Regions from separate parts of the Brucella sp. NBRC 12953 genome, predicted to be linked through region 1. Evidence: predicted binding sites of a transcription regulator. Region 1 holds the regulator's gene; the other holds the start of a gene.

Region 1 (7,434 bases):
GGTCGAACGTTTTGCCGTCGAGGGTAAAGCTAGCTGTCTTATCTGACATCGTGTTTCCTTTCGTGTCCACTTTGCCGCCCGTGTGGCGGCTGAATTTTAATCGTCGTTATAACTTGTCTCTTGTAACATCTATGTGTTTCCCGCCAACGCGGGAAACCGCATTATTTTTATGTGTTAGCCGTTCCCGTAGAAGAACGGATTTTCAACGCATTATCCAAACGATTTCGCCCGCCAAACTATCCCAATGATTTTGCGATGCAATGCGTAATTTGGTCTAATTAAGTCCGATTTGTCACGTCAGCGTGAATGCTAACAGTTCAAACGATTTGATCTTTTATGCGTGCAAGTGACTCTTCACGGCCGAGCACAAACAGTACGTCGAATACACCCGGAGATGTAGCTCGACCTGTAAGGGCAGCGCGCAGTGGTTGTGCTACCTTGCCAAGTTTGAGGCCTACTGTTTCTGCATGGGCCCGAACAGCCGCATCGAGCGCGTCTACGGTCCATTCGCTGACTGATTCCAAATGCGGAAGGACAGCTTTCAGAACTTCGCGACCTTCGTCGTTAAGCAGAGATGCGGCCTTCTCATCAAATACAAGCGGGCGCTTTGCGAAGATAAACTTCGCACCATCAGCAAGTTCCACCAGTGTCTTTGCGCGATCTTTAAGGCCCGGCATTGCGGTGAGAAGCTGAGCGCGACCCTTTTCATCAAGGGAAGCCTCCAGTTCTTTGCCGCCTTCGATTTCCGGCAATACGGCAATCAGCGCATCAAACAGAGCCTTGTCGTCGCTTGCGCGCATGTAAAGGCCGTTGATGGCTTCGAGCTTCTGGAAGTCAAAGCGCGCAGCACCTTTGTTGATGTCGGTGACGTCAAACCACTCGATCATCTGTTCGGTCGACATGATTTCGTCGTCACCATGGCTCCAGCCAAGACGGACGAGATAGTTGCGAAGCGCTTCCGGCAGATAACCCATGGCGCGATAGGCATCGACGCCCAGCGCACCATGACGCTTGGAGAGCTTGGCTCCGTCTGCACCATGAATAAGCGGAATATGCGACATCTGAGGGACTTCCCAGCCCATCGCATCGTAGATCACGGTCTGGCGTGCCGCATTGGTCAGATGGTCGTCGCCACGAATGATGTGGGTGACGCCCATGTCGTGGTCGTCCACGACAACCGCGTGCATATAGGTCGGTGTGCCGTCGGAACGCAGGATGATGAAATCATCAAGGTCTTTGTTCGGGAAGCGAACATCGCCCTGAACAGCATCGCGTACAAGGGTTTCACCTTCGCGTGGTGCCTTGATTCGAATAACCGGCTTTACGCCTGCAGGTGCCTCCGAAGGATCGCGGTCACGCCAGCGGCCATCATAGCGCGGCGGACGACCTTCAGCGCGTGCCTTTTCGCGCATTTCTTCGAGCTCTTCCGGCGTTGCATAGCAATAATAGGCTTTGCCATCTGCAACCAGTTCTTCGGCCACTTCACGGTGGCGTGGAGCGCGCTCAAACTGAGAAATTGCATCGCCATCCCAATCGAGACCAAGCCAGTTCAGGCCGTCCAGAATTGCGGCTGTGGCTGCATCGGTGGAGCGTTCGCGATCGGTATCTTCGATGCGCAGCAGCATCTTGCCGCCGGTGTGCTTTGCGTAAAGCCAGTTAAAAAGAGCCGTGCGAGCTCCGCCAATATGCAGATAACCCGTGGGCGAAGGGGCAAAACGGGTGACGACCGGTTTCGACATGACAGCTCCACTGTGTCAGAGCCTCGTGGGACTGCGGCAGGACGCCGAGGGCGAGGCAGAATTAGAGTATATAGTGCCCGTTTGATTGTGTTCTACAGGCAATCGGGGCTCTCGACGCGAACCCTCTCGATTTTGGCTGGCGTTCATGTAGCATAGGTAGCACAGCGCGCAAGGGCTTGACGTCCCTTTCGCACCGATCCGGTATTCTTCTTTAGGTTAGCGGGGAGCACTTTTGCAGTCAGGCGGGGGCATGACGGGCACAAGGGAAGCACAGGAGATCAGCGAACGGGCATTTGTCAAAGACATGCCCGATGGTTTGGCTCGCGCTTTGATGCCCGCTCCGTGGGCTCCGGATGAACACGAAGAAATTTATCCTACTGCCCTGCCAGATCGAGTTCTAGCGCCTTCTGAACGCGCGCGCGTTCTACTAGACGCCGCGTGGTTGAACTTAAGCAGAGCGCTGAGTCGGGAAGTGGGTCGCGGGATATTCTTCCTTCTGTTTCCCGTGATGATGGGCGTGGGAGCAGTTGTCTATTTCACGCTTTCTTTCGAGCCTGACTGGGTGCCGCTCCTTTCGACCCTGACAGCGGTCTTTATATTGCGCTTTTTTGTGCGCAAACGCTTCTTGCTATCGCAATTGCTGACGCTCGTCGTGGCTCTGCAGCTCGGCATGATAGCGGGGAAATTTGAGACTGAACGACGAAGCACGCAATTGTTGGGTTCAGAGGTTGCAACGCGCGTTACCGGCCGAGTGGCTGGTCTCGAATATCGCGACAATGGCAGCTGGCGTGTGACGCTTGATCTGCTTGAAACGCAAAGGCCGAAACTTCGCTACGCACCGCACCGCATCCGCATTACTGCACGCGACATTCCGGCCAATACGACGATTGGTAGCGGGCTAACCGGCTTTGCGCGCCTGAGGGTGCCTTCGGGACCTGTGCGGCCGGGGAATTACGATTTTGCCTTCCATGCCTATTTCGGCGGTATCGGTGCCAACGGTTTCTTTCTTGGAACACCAAAGATTGCCGATGTGCCAGGACCAAACGACATGACGGCAAAAATTGCGAGTTCCATTGCTCAGTTACGCGTGCATGTTTCCGAACGTATTGCGGAAGTGCTCTCTGGTGAGGATGGCAGTGTTGCCGCAGCGCTCATAGCGGGTGAGCGAGCAGGGATCAGCGAAGAAACGAATGAGGATCTGCGCAAGGCAGGTCTGGCGCATATCCTGTCGATTTCCGGCCTGCATATGGTGCTGGCCGCTGGCGTTGTGATGATGTCGCTGAGGTCGCTGTTTGCTCTGATGCCGGGGTTTAGCGCCCGATATCCGGTCAAAAAGTTTGCGGCTTTTCTCTCGCTTCTAAGCTGCACATTTTATCTCGCCATGTCGGGTGCGGATGTTGCAGCACAGCGCAGTTACGTCATGATTGTCGTGATGCTCTGCGCATTGCTGGCTGACCGTGCTGCCATCAGTATGCGCAATCTTGCGATTGCGTCTGTCGCGATGATTGCAATTTCTCCGCATGAAATTCTGGGGCCGAGTTTTCAGATGTCTTTTTCAGCGACTCCGGGATTGATTGCTGCATTTGCATGGTGGAGCGACAGGAAAGCACGCAATCAAACGGCCAATGAAAATCGACGTTCTAATCCACGCGGATTTGTATCAAAAATGCTCGTTCCTGCGGTGGCGACAGGAGCAACATCGATTGTTGCCGGTATAGCGAGCGGAATATTCGCCGCCTATCATTTCAACAACACCGCACCCTTAGGCCTCGTCGGAAACGTATTGGCCCTGCCGGTTATCTCGATCCTTGTGATGCCCTTTGCAGTGCTGAGCTTGGTGTTGATGCCATTGCAGCTTGACTGGCTGCCATTACAGATCATGGGATTTGGTGTCCTATTGGTCAGGCATATTGCAAGTTTGGTCGCTAGCTTTTCTCCTGACGGCAATCCGGGCGTCATGCCTGCAAGCACGCTTATCCTCTGGACCGTAGCGCTTGTTATCGCGGTTGTTTCCACGACCCGGTTGCGATGGCTGGCTTTACCCTTTGTCATTGCCGGGCTTGTCGTTTTTATACGACCGCCATTGCCAGACATTCTCGTTAGCGAGGATGCAAAATTTGTGGCCGTGCGCCTACCTGATGGCAATTTCGCAGCCAATCGCAGCAGGCCGCCAAAATTCACAGGTCAAAACTGGCAGACAGCCTATTTGATCGAAACGTTTATTCCGCCGCAGATTGTAAAAAAGCAGAAGCTGGTATCCGCCACTGATGCGTTTGTCTGCGAAGAGGGACTGTGTACGATCCCTTTGCAGGACGGGCGGATGTTTGCTTATACCGCGCAGGAAGAGATGAAGGACATCGCCTGCAATATTGGCGATATCGTCGTTCTCGCGATAGCAGGCAAAAATCTGAGCTGCGAGCGCCCTGATGTGCTTGTGGTGGATCGAAAAGAGCTTGCCTTAAAGGGAACGCTTGAACTAAGGCTGGGGCAGAAGAAGGAGTCCTCGAAAGGCGAAGCTGCAACAGTTTCGGCTGTCCACGAAGTCGACAACGAAGATAAAATCTACCGATTCGAACCCGCAAAATCTCGTAAATTAGCCGGCTATGCAGATCATTTGAGCTTTGCCATTGATGCGCCAGCGAGGCCTTGGCACCTTCATCGTCTTTATTCGCGAGCAGCGCGGGGGCTAGCTGAGCGCGAATATCAAAAGAAGGCTGGCTCTGAAAAGAACTCTAAGCTCGAAGCGGCTCCAGCTTTTAAAGATAAGTCAGAACCGCTCTAGTTCATGGTTTTCTGGCAGACTTACAGCCGTTCCAGCTAAGAATGAATCGTTGGAACCGCTATAACTGATTGTTTTTACGCATTATCCGACGCATCGCAGCAGGAAAAGAAATCAGTCCGGCGAACCGATTTCCCTGCGGAGACGCTTCGCACTTTTGCCGGAAATACTATGAACATTAACCGCCACATATCTCACGGAAGTGCAGCGGTTATGTGTAAGATTTAATAGCGTCGGATCAGACCGATAAGCTTGCCCTGAACGCGCACGCGGTCAGGTCCGAAGATGCGGGTTTCGTAAGCCGGGTTTGCTGCTTCCAGCGCGATGGAAGCGCCTTTGCGGCGAAAACGCTTCAATGTCGCTTCTTCGTCGTCCACCAGTGCGACGACAATTTCACCCGGATTGGCTGTATCACCGCGTTTAATGATGACTGTATCGCCGTCAAAAATACCGGCGTCGATCATCGAATCGCCTTTGACTTCCAAAGCGTAGTGTTCACCGGCACCCAGCATTTCCGGAGGAAGGCTCAGTGAGTGTGTCTGATTCTGGATTGCCGAGATCGGCACACCGGCAGCGATGCGTCCCATCATAGGCACAGAAACCATTGTTGAGGAATCATTGTCCGCCATGACCGGAGCAGGGCGTGCCGGTGGAGGAGGGGGAGCTTTACCAAGGCTTCCTTCGATGACGCTCGGAGCGAACTTCTTCTGCGAGTTCAAGCCCGGTGCTATCGAATCTGGCAACCGCAGGACTTCCAGAGCGCGTGCTCTGTTAGGAAGTCTGCGGATAAAGCCACGTTCTTCCAAGGCCGTGATGAGGCGATGAATGCCCGATTTCGAGGCTAGATCGAGAGCCTCTTTCATCTCGTCAAAAGACGGAGGGATGCCCGTCTCTTTAAGACGTTCATGAATGAACAGCAGAAGCTCGTGCTGCTTACGGGTCAACATGCGCTACACCCTCCAAACCAGAATCAAATAAAAACAAAACCAGAACGAACACTATATGTTCCAGTCTTGTTCTGCAATGGTTTTAAAATGATTAATGAGGGCGGGAATTGATGCCGTTCGTTACAGCATCAATATTGTGCAAGCATCTCCAAGCGCTGCAGCTGGCGCATTTTCTTCTCTGATCAGTAGTGCATTGGAACGCACAAGAGCAGAAAGCATTGAAGAATCCTGAACTGGAAATGGCTTTACAATCAATGTGCCGTCGATTGCCTTTTCGACCGTCGCACGAACAAAGTCCCTACGATGATCGTTTGCATTCATTGGCTGACCAAATTTCGCGGGACGAATATCTGCAGTTAAGTCAGTGCCCGATAGCTTTGCCACCAATGGGCGCAGAAATACGAGACTGCAGACAAGGCTTGAAACCGGATTACCCGGCAGACCGATGACATGCACGGTTTTACCCGAAACTGTCTTGCGACCATACATCAGCGGTTTACCCGGGCGCATCGCGATCTTCCAGAAGTCGAGATCGACACCACAATTCTGTAAAGCCCCGTGAACGTAATCGCGATCTCCAACCGACGCGCCGCCAATCGTCACAAGAACATCGATGCCATCTTCGAGAACGGCACTAATTGCGGATTCGATCTTCGCAGGGTCGTCGATAATAATGCCCATATCTTCAGGCCTGCCGCCTGCGCGGCGAACGATTTCGGCGATGCCGACGCTGTTGGAGGCGACAATCTGGTCCGGGCCGGGAACTGTACCGGGCGGGACGAGCTCGTCTCCAGTCGCGAGTATTGCAATGCGGGGCTGTTTGAAAACGGAGATGGCTGCGTTGCCACTGGCCGCAGCAAGGGAAAGTGCCGGGGCGTCGAGTGCCTTGCCAACCGGAAGAACAACATCGGCGGGTGCGAAATCGAGACCCGCCCGACGAATGTGCCGACCTTTATCGAGGCCTTGCCGGATCGTCAGCTTGTCGCCGAAGCGCTCCGTGTCTTCCTGAATAACGATGCTATCTGCACCTGCTGGCATTGGTGCGCCGGTGAAAATGCGGACCGCCTGACCTTCGCCCAGCTGCCCATCGAAACGCTTACCGGCTGCTGATTCGCCAATTACCGTCAGTTCAAGCGGATAGCTGATGTTTTCAGGTGCGATCAGCGCATAGCCATCCATAGCAGAGCAATCAAAGGGAGGTTGCAGAAGGTGAGCTTTCACAGGTTCAGCAACGACGCGTCCACCGGCTGAAGTCAAAGGAACCTGCTCAGAACCGTGTGGCTCTGCCGAGCTCAGGATACGTGCAAGGGCTTCATCGACCGGGAGAAGGGACATTGGCTTCCTCTCGTAGAAAATAATCTCGTTATTTCGCTTGTTCTGCGCATTATCTCACACAGGCTGCTAAATGCTCATGCCGGAAATGCTTCGCTGCTTAAAGCAGATTAACTGCGGCCATGAATTGATTTGCCGCAAGTTCGTTTGAAAATCAGGCTTTCCAGTCGCCCGATTTGCCACCACTTTTTGCGGAAACGCGAATATCGGTAATTTCCATGTGGCGATCAACGGCCTTCGCCATGTCATAGATTGTCAGGCAGGTGACTGATACGGCAGTCAGCGCTTCCATCTCAACTCCCGTGCGGCCTTTCAGCTTCGCAGTCGCAGAGACGCGAAGGCCGGGGAGCGTATGGTCGGTCTCGATGTCCACCGAGACCTTTGTTAACATTAAAGGGTGGCAAAGCGGAATGAGATCGGCAGTCTTCTTCGCGGCCATAATGCCCGCCAGACGGGCAGCACCGATAACGTCGCCTTTTGCGGCATTGCCTTCCAGAATGAGGGCCAGAGTTTCTGGCTTCATTTTGACTGCACCTTCAGCCGTTGCCTGGCGTTCAGTCTCAGCCTTATCGCCGACATCGACCATATGGGCGGCGCCAGTCTGGTCGATATGGGTGAGTTTGGCTGTCATGGCTTA
Region 2 (7,434 bases), on a different contig from region 1:
TCATCAAGCTCAATGCACTTCGTCTGCGCACATTGGCTGCACGCGACCGTCGCTAAACTTTTTAGAATACGGCAAAAGCCCGCCTTCCGGCGGGTTTTTTATTTTAAAACCCAAATGGAGCCCGAGCTGTGTTTCTCTATCTGGCAGCACCTCTTTGCATTGTGCTCGGGATTTATCTGCTGACCCGCGGCATTCCCATTCTGTGGGGTGTGATGATGCCAGCGATTCGTCATCGCTTTAGAGTCGACAGCCGGCCACATGTCTTTCACTTGCCAAAAGCGGGACAGTACACAGTCAGCATCGTCTTTCCACCACTGACTGTTCTGACGGGAACCGCTTATTTCTCGACGCTGTTTGCGATCAGGTCACATCCAACCAACACGCCAATCGCCTATCGTACTACAAGCCGTTCTCTGTTCAGCGTCAGACGGACGGACATGCAGGGCTATGCTTCTCATGCCCTTGGTAATTTTGAATGCACGATACCCGGCGATTACGAAATTACCTGTCTTACGCCTGAAAAAATCCGGCCAAATTTTCAGCTGGAAATATCGCCCTATATTTCCTTTCTGAAACTCGCGCCTGTCATCATAGGAGTCATTCTGGCAAGCGGATTGAGCATTGGCGGAACGATTATCTTCGTGCTCTTGCTGGCAGACAAAATTTGATAATGTCAGACAGCGTTTCTGATTGCTGCGAGCATCTTTTCTTCACCAGGACGTAAGGTCAGCACCCGCACGCCATTCGACGTGACAGCGACGGTATGTTCAAACTGCGCTGACAATTTTCCATCGCGCGTCACAACTGTCCAACCGTCTTTTTCGGTCTTTACCTTGGCTGTGCCCTGATTGAGCATCGGCTCGATGGTGAACACCATGCCTTCACGCAGACGCTCACCCGTGCCCGGCTTGCCGAAATGCAGAACCTGCGGCTCCTCATGCATTTCACGACCAATGCCATGGCCGCAATATTCACGCACCACGCTGTAATCATGACGCTTTGCGTGACGCTCGATAGCATAGCCAATATCGCCTAGCGTAGCGCCGGGACGCACGGCAGCAATGCCCTTCCATAGCGCCTCATAGGTCACACGCACCAGACGCGAAGCAAAGGGAGCCACTTCACCGACCATATAGGTTTTGCTGGAATCAGCGATATAGCCGTCCTTCTCAAGGGTAATGTCGAAATTGATAATCTCACCATTTTCGATGACTTCGCTATCCGATGGCATTCCATGGCAGACGACTTCATTCCTTGAGGCATTGAGCACATAAGGAAAATCATACTGCCCTTTACTTGCAGGCCGCGCCTGTAATTCGCGGGTGATATAATCCTCAACCAGATCATTGACCTGCATCGTAGTCAGGCCAGCAAGCGGTGTATGATCGAGAAGTGTAAAAACGGACGCCAGTAGCGCGCCTGAAGCCGCCATTTTTTCCACCTCGGCAGGTGTCTTTGTCATGATGACTGCACCACCAGAACGGGAAGCACGACTTGTGCCGCGCGCAACTGCATCTGCACGATCTCATTGAAGGACAGTTCCGGATTTGCCTGCGCCAACATACCGATTTTCATCCAGTATTCAGCCTGCGCATTGATCGAACGGCACATGACATCACTTGCCTTGCGCAATTCCTCATGCAGTTCATCGCTGATTTTTACGATACCCATAATACTTTCCAGTTCAATATATATGAAACATATATAAACCGTATATGGAAGCCTATCAAGATGATCCAATCTCAGTCAGACGATCTAAACCATTTGCTTTTAGTATGGCGCCATACTATATGGCGACGTATGGAAATTATCGAGCAAAAACATCACGCGCTTTTGGGTGAACTGGAACGCCTCAGCAGCCCGTCTGCTGACGCGCTGAAAACCTGTTTTGAAATCCTGTCGCTTGCCGCTGCAATTGACCACGATTGTGCCAACAGGCTTGCCCCCCACAAGCTTTCCGAAGGCAAGTTTGTTCTGTTGTTTCTTTTGCAGAATGCGCCTGATGGCCTTTCACCACACGAGCTTTCAGAGCGTGCTGGCGTGACACGCGCGACCATTACCGGCCTGCTTGATGGCTTGGAACGCGATGGCTTTCTCAAGCGCCATGCGGACACGCAGGATCGCCGCAAACTGACGATCAGGCTGACATCCGAAGGAGCGCGATTGGCGCAACAGCTTTTCGTTGAACATACAACATGGATTGCGAGCCTGATGAGCGATCTTTCCGCCGATGAACAAGCAGTGCTCAGCACATTGCTGCGCCGTATTTTCAGCCGCACGGATGCGGGACGAAAGTCATGAGCAAATCGCCGCTGAAAATTTCCGATATCTCGGCCGAACGACTTTCTGCATTACACAGCGGAGCGGTTGAAACGACCGTACTGACCGAATGTCTGGCGATTGACTTTGCGAGCCTCATGCAAAACGTATTTCCGGCCATTGATCGGGACGCCTTGCAGGCAATGCATGAAGCCAAAGATCTTGGCATTTCACGCCGCATGATGCTGGCAGCACAGCTTTTGCTCTCACGCTCTGGCGGTCAAGTAATCAATTCTCTGAGTATCCATCCGTCAGATACCGTGCGCGGCTGGGCCTGTTTTGCCATCGGTCAGTTAGAAAGCCTTTCTCTTGCAGAACGTCTGAAGCTCATACGCCCGCTCGCAGATGATCTACATTTTGGCGTGCGCGAATGGGCATGGCTCGGTCTTCGCGAGCATATTTCTTCTGAGATTAACCAGACGATCCAACTGCTTACGCCATGGACTGCCGACCCGTCCCCCTATATCCGGCGATTTGCCTGCGAAGCCACCCGTCCGCGTGGCGTTTGGTCGGCACATATCAAAAGCCTGAAAGAAGCCCCAGAAAAGGCTTTGTCAATTCTGACACCACTTCGCGCCGATCCCGCACCTTATGTGCACGATTCGGTCGCCAACTGGCTCAATGATGCAGCCAAAAGCCGACCCGAATGGGTCAAGGCGCTTTGCGCTGACTGGCTTGAAGCAAGCACAAATCCCGCGACTGCACGTATCTGCAAACGCGCACTCCGTTCCTTTTCTAAATAACCTCCCGGAAACGACATGACCCATTATCTCGCAGAACTCTATTCTCCCAAGACAAGCTGGCTTGAACTTGATGCGCAAGGCGGGCAGGTTTTCTTTGAAAAGGTCGGTGCCGGCATGGGCAGTCTGGCCGAACATGGTATCGAGGCTCTGGCCCTCGGCCCTATTGACCCAACCAAACCTTATGCGCCGAAGCAAAGCTTTTTTGCGATTTGGCGCTTCCCGGATGAGATGGCTCTCGACATGCTGATTGCCGGAATCACCGCCACCGGTTGGCATGATTATTTTGATACCGTCAATGCGGCAGGTGCTGGCACCGATCTTGGTGGCCATCTCGCCCAACTGGCGGGAGTGCCTTTCAAAGAAGCCGCCTGATCTGATCAACCACCACCGTAGATGCTTCCTTTCAGAGTGCTATCTGAGAGGAAGCATTTTTCTTATCCACACGTCCTCACAGCTGATCCCGCTTGACTCTTTGCGGACTCGATTCAATACTAGAACATAAAGTGAACAAATAGCATTCCAATAAAAGCGTGAAACAGTTTACGTCTGGAATTGCATCCTTACAAACACAGGGTTTTGAACGTGAGCGGCATCGACATCACGGCGTTGCGGCGCATGGTTACGGCCATCGAAGGCAATGCCTCACAGGCGAGTTTTACAGACGAGACCGGAACAGGCTGCGGGCGTTCAGGCAGTTTCACGCTCGGCCTTACCGGAGCTGATGATGCTTTTCCGCATGGCCTGAGAGGCGATGCACTGCATGAGGTTTTTGCTGAAAACCCCGGTGCACATATGGCCGCTACCGGTTTCGCGCTAGCAATGGCTTTGCGTGCATCCCCTTCAAGAAGACCAGTCATCTGGATTGAGGAAGAAAGCGCCTCAAGCGAATATGGCGGGCTTTATCCGCCGGGACTTCATGCCTTCGGAATCAATCCATCACGCCTGCTGATCGTGCGCTGCCCCACCGCTCAAGATGTTTTAAAAGCAGCGAATGATGCGCTTGAAGAGGCCAGTGGCAAGGCTTCGAACCTCATTTCCGGCGTGGTCGCCTCGGTGAGTGGCCAGCCGAAATGTCTCGACCTGACCGCCTCGCGTCGCCTGCTTCTGGCAACCGAAACCGCACACTTGCCTGTCATCCTGCTCAGAAGCCACCGAACAGGCGTGCAGAGCGCTGCCGTCAGCCGCTGGCGGGTGGCACCTGCATCCTCCCGCTCCAGCGGCGCGAATGCACCCGGAAAACCGGTTTTTTCCGCAATTCTGGAACGCAATCGACACGGCACCTGTGGGCAATGGATCATGGAATGGAACAATGAAACCCTCGAATTTGGAACAGCCGAACAGAACGGCAGATCGCGTGTTCCTCGCCCTCTGGTTTCCGTTTCTGCCGACCGACCGGCTTCGCAACAACATTCAGCATGATGGCACAGAAAAAATGCCGCTTGTCGTCACCGAGCGCACGGCCAATGCGCTGCGCCTGACGGCAGTGGATGCTACAGCTGCAAAGCTCGGTCTTTTCCCCGGCATGGCGCTGACCGATGCGCGAGCGCGGGTGGAAAGGCTTGATGTTGCAACAGCCGCACCGGAACGCGATGCAGCGTTGCTCAAGCGTCTTGCCCATTGGTGCGAACGCTACACGCCGCTTATAGCCTTTGACGAGCCGCATGGGCTGATGCTCGACATCACCGGCTGCGCACATCTTTTTGGCGGGCTTGCTGCCATGCGTGAGGACGCAATCATGCGGATTGAACGGGCTGGCCTGAACATACAGGCGGCAATGGCTGACAACAGCTTTGCCGCACGGCTGCTGGCACGCGGAACGCGCGGCGGCGTTTTCAGCAAGGCTGGTGCCGACCATTTTTTACCACGCCTGCCGATCAGTTCTCTTGAACTGAACGAGACTGCTGAGACGGGCCTTAAACGCGCCGGGCTAAAGCGCATTGGCGATGTGATGGCGCTGCCCCGCGCAGCCTTGACTGCGCGTTTTGGAACCGACCTTGCCACCAAGCTTGACCGGCTGGTACGACAGGAGCGCGCACCGATTTCGCCCATGCGTATCGTGCCGCTCAACATTGCCGAACGTCGCATGTCCGAACCGGTCACGGTGATGGAGCTTGTTGAGCAAATTTTGCAGGAGCTGGCGCAGGAGCTGTTTGCACTTCTTGAAGTCGAGGGAAAAGGCGCGCTTCTGATCGAAGCATCCTTCTTCCGTGTCGACGGCGAGGTGCGCCATATCCGTATCGAAACTGGCCAGCCTTTGCGTGAAGATCGGGTATTTCTCAGGCTGGCACGGGAGCGGCTCAAGGCTCTCACCGATCCGCTTGATGCCGGTTTTGGCTTCGACATGATCCGTCTGGCAGCACTTCGCAGCGGAGCAATCGCCCAGCGCCAGACAGGGCTTGATCAGCATGAAGAAGATGAAGCTGGCTTCAGCCAGTTGATCGACCGGCTTTCGGCGCGACTGGGGCAGGAGCGTGTACTGGTTTCCTTCTCGCGCAACACGCATATTCCAGAACGTGCTTTTGGCCTGCGCCCTGCCCTGCAAATCCGCAAAAGCGAAGACTATTATGAAAGCAGCCCAACACTTCCCGATGATCCGCCCGCGCGACCAATCAAACTGTTTCGTCCGCCGCAGCCAATAGAGAGTATTGCAGAAGTACCCGACAGTCCGCCGTCGTTTTTCCTGTGGCGGCGTGTGCGTCATCATGTGCGCCTTGCCGAAGGCCCAGAACGGATCGAACCGGAATGGTGGCTTTCCATCGGTCATGATGTGCCGAAGCTGCGCGATTATTACCGCGTGGAGGATGATAACGGCCAGCGCTTCTGGATTTTCCGCGAAGGGCTTTTTGACGGCTTTAATCATCCGCGCTGGTTTTTGCATGGGCTGTTTGCGTGATGCCCCGCTATTTTGAAATGGCTGTGGCCAGCAACTTTTCTTTCCTGAGTGGCGCATCGCATCCGCAGGAGCTGGTCTTGCAAGCCCACGCACTCGGGCTGTCCGGTATAGGCATTGCTGACCGCAACACGCTGGCCGGTGTGGTTCGCGCTCATGCTGCATGGAAAGATATTCGCGACACATGCGACTTCCGTCTGTTCATCGGCTGCCGCCTTTCCTTCATCGACGGCACGCCAGACATGGTCGTCTATCCGCGTGATCGCGCGGCCTATGGACAATTGTGCCGCCTGCTGACGGATGGCAAACACCGCGCTGTCGCCAAGGGAGAATGCCATCTTGAATGGGGTGATCTGCTATTTCGGGCGCGGCAGTTTCAGATCGCAGTCTTTGCTCCCGATGAAGATGATCCTGATTTTGCTGCACGTCTGACGGAGATCGCACAAGCCGCTCCCGGCTCTGTCTGGCTGGCGCTGACCATGCCGCATCAGGGTCATGACGGACGCCGCGCAGAGCGCATCGCACGCTTTGCAGTGGAAGCGAATGTGCCGTTGCTTGCCACCAATGATGTGCTTTATCACCATACGGATCGCCGTGCGCTGCAAGATGTGCTGACGGCAACACGGCATTACACAACGGTTTTCGCGGCAGGGCGATTGCTTGAAAAGAACGCCGAGCGCCACCTCAAACCACCGCATGAAATGGTGCGCCTGTTCCGCAATTACCCGGCAGCGATTGAGACAACCGCCGATTTTGTAACGCCTATCACATTCAGGCTTGATGAGCTGAGTTATGATTATCCTGATGAGCCAGTGCCACCGGGCAAGACACCACAACAGCATTTGCATGATCTGACATGGGACGGCGCTGCCCAGCATTATGGCGCGGATAGCATACCGCTGAAGGTGCAAGGACTGATCCGTAAGGAACTGGCACTGATCGAACAACTGCAATATGCGGCTTACTTTCTCACCGTCCATGACATTGTGAGCTTTGCCCGCGAGCAAAAAATCCTGTGTCAGGGGCGAGGATCAGCAGCCAATTCTGTTGTGTGTTTCTGTCTGGGCATAACGGGCGTAGACCCGGCAGAAGTGGATCTTCTGTTTGAGCGTTTCATCTCCGTCGAGCGCAAAGAGCCGCCGGACATTGACGTCGATTTCGAGCATGAGCGGCGCGAAGAGGTGATGCAATATGTCTATGATCGCTACACGAGAGACCGCGCGGCGATTGTCGCGACCGTTATCAGCTATCGCTCGCGCAGTGCCATACGCGATGTCGGCAAGGCGCTGGGCCTGACTGAAGATGTGACGGCTGCACTTGCCAACACGGTCTGGGGCATATCTGGCGGTGGTATCGACAAGGAACATATCCGACAGGCAGGGCTTGATCCCGATAATCCCATCATCCGGCGTGCAGTCGAACTGGCGCTGGAGCTGATCGGTTTTCCACGGCATCTGTCGCAGCATGTGGGCGGGTTTGTGC

What was found. Region 1 encodes LexA, which represses DNA repair genes until DNA is damaged. Its sites were predicted from a motif close to TGTTCNNNNTGTGTTCNG; they were not measured.
Positions count from the first base shown of each region.
Region 2: the regulator LexA is predicted to act here: its motif matches at 3,555-3,572, upstream of ABWV94_RS05575 (ImuA family protein).

Region 1 is NZ_BAABSV010000001.1:709,886-717,319, reverse strand. Features, by position in the region: gene gltA (citrate synthase) at 1-49, opposite strand, end outside; gene gltX (glutamate--tRNA ligase) at 318-1,739, opposite strand; gene ABWV94_RS03465 (ComEC/Rec2 family competence protein) at 1,990-4,521, shown strand; gene lexA (transcriptional repressor LexA) at 4,743-5,465, opposite strand; gene ABWV94_RS03455 (molybdopterin molybdotransferase MoeA) at 5,586-6,800, opposite strand; gene moaC (cyclic pyranopterin monophosphate synthase MoaC) at 6,952-7,428, opposite strand; gene trpC (indole-3-glycerol phosphate synthase TrpC) at 7,432-7,434, opposite strand, start outside.
Region 2 is NZ_BAABSV010000002.1:349,738-357,171, forward strand. Features, by position in the region: gene ABWV94_RS05540 (argininosuccinate synthase) at 1-56, shown strand, start outside; gene ABWV94_RS05545 (hypothetical protein) at 129-668, shown strand; gene map (type I methionyl aminopeptidase) at 674-1,462, opposite strand; gene ABWV94_RS05555 (ParD-like family protein) at 1,459-1,671, opposite strand; gene ABWV94_RS05560 (MarR family winged helix-turn-helix transcriptional regulator) at 1,801-2,301, shown strand; gene ABWV94_RS05565 (DNA alkylation repair protein) at 2,298-3,062, shown strand; gene ABWV94_RS05570 (DUF6616 family protein) at 3,078-3,434, shown strand; gene ABWV94_RS05575 (ImuA family protein) at 3,645-4,481, shown strand; gene ABWV94_RS05580 (Y-family DNA polymerase) at 4,495-5,955, shown strand; gene ABWV94_RS05585 (error-prone DNA polymerase) at 5,955-7,434, shown strand, end outside.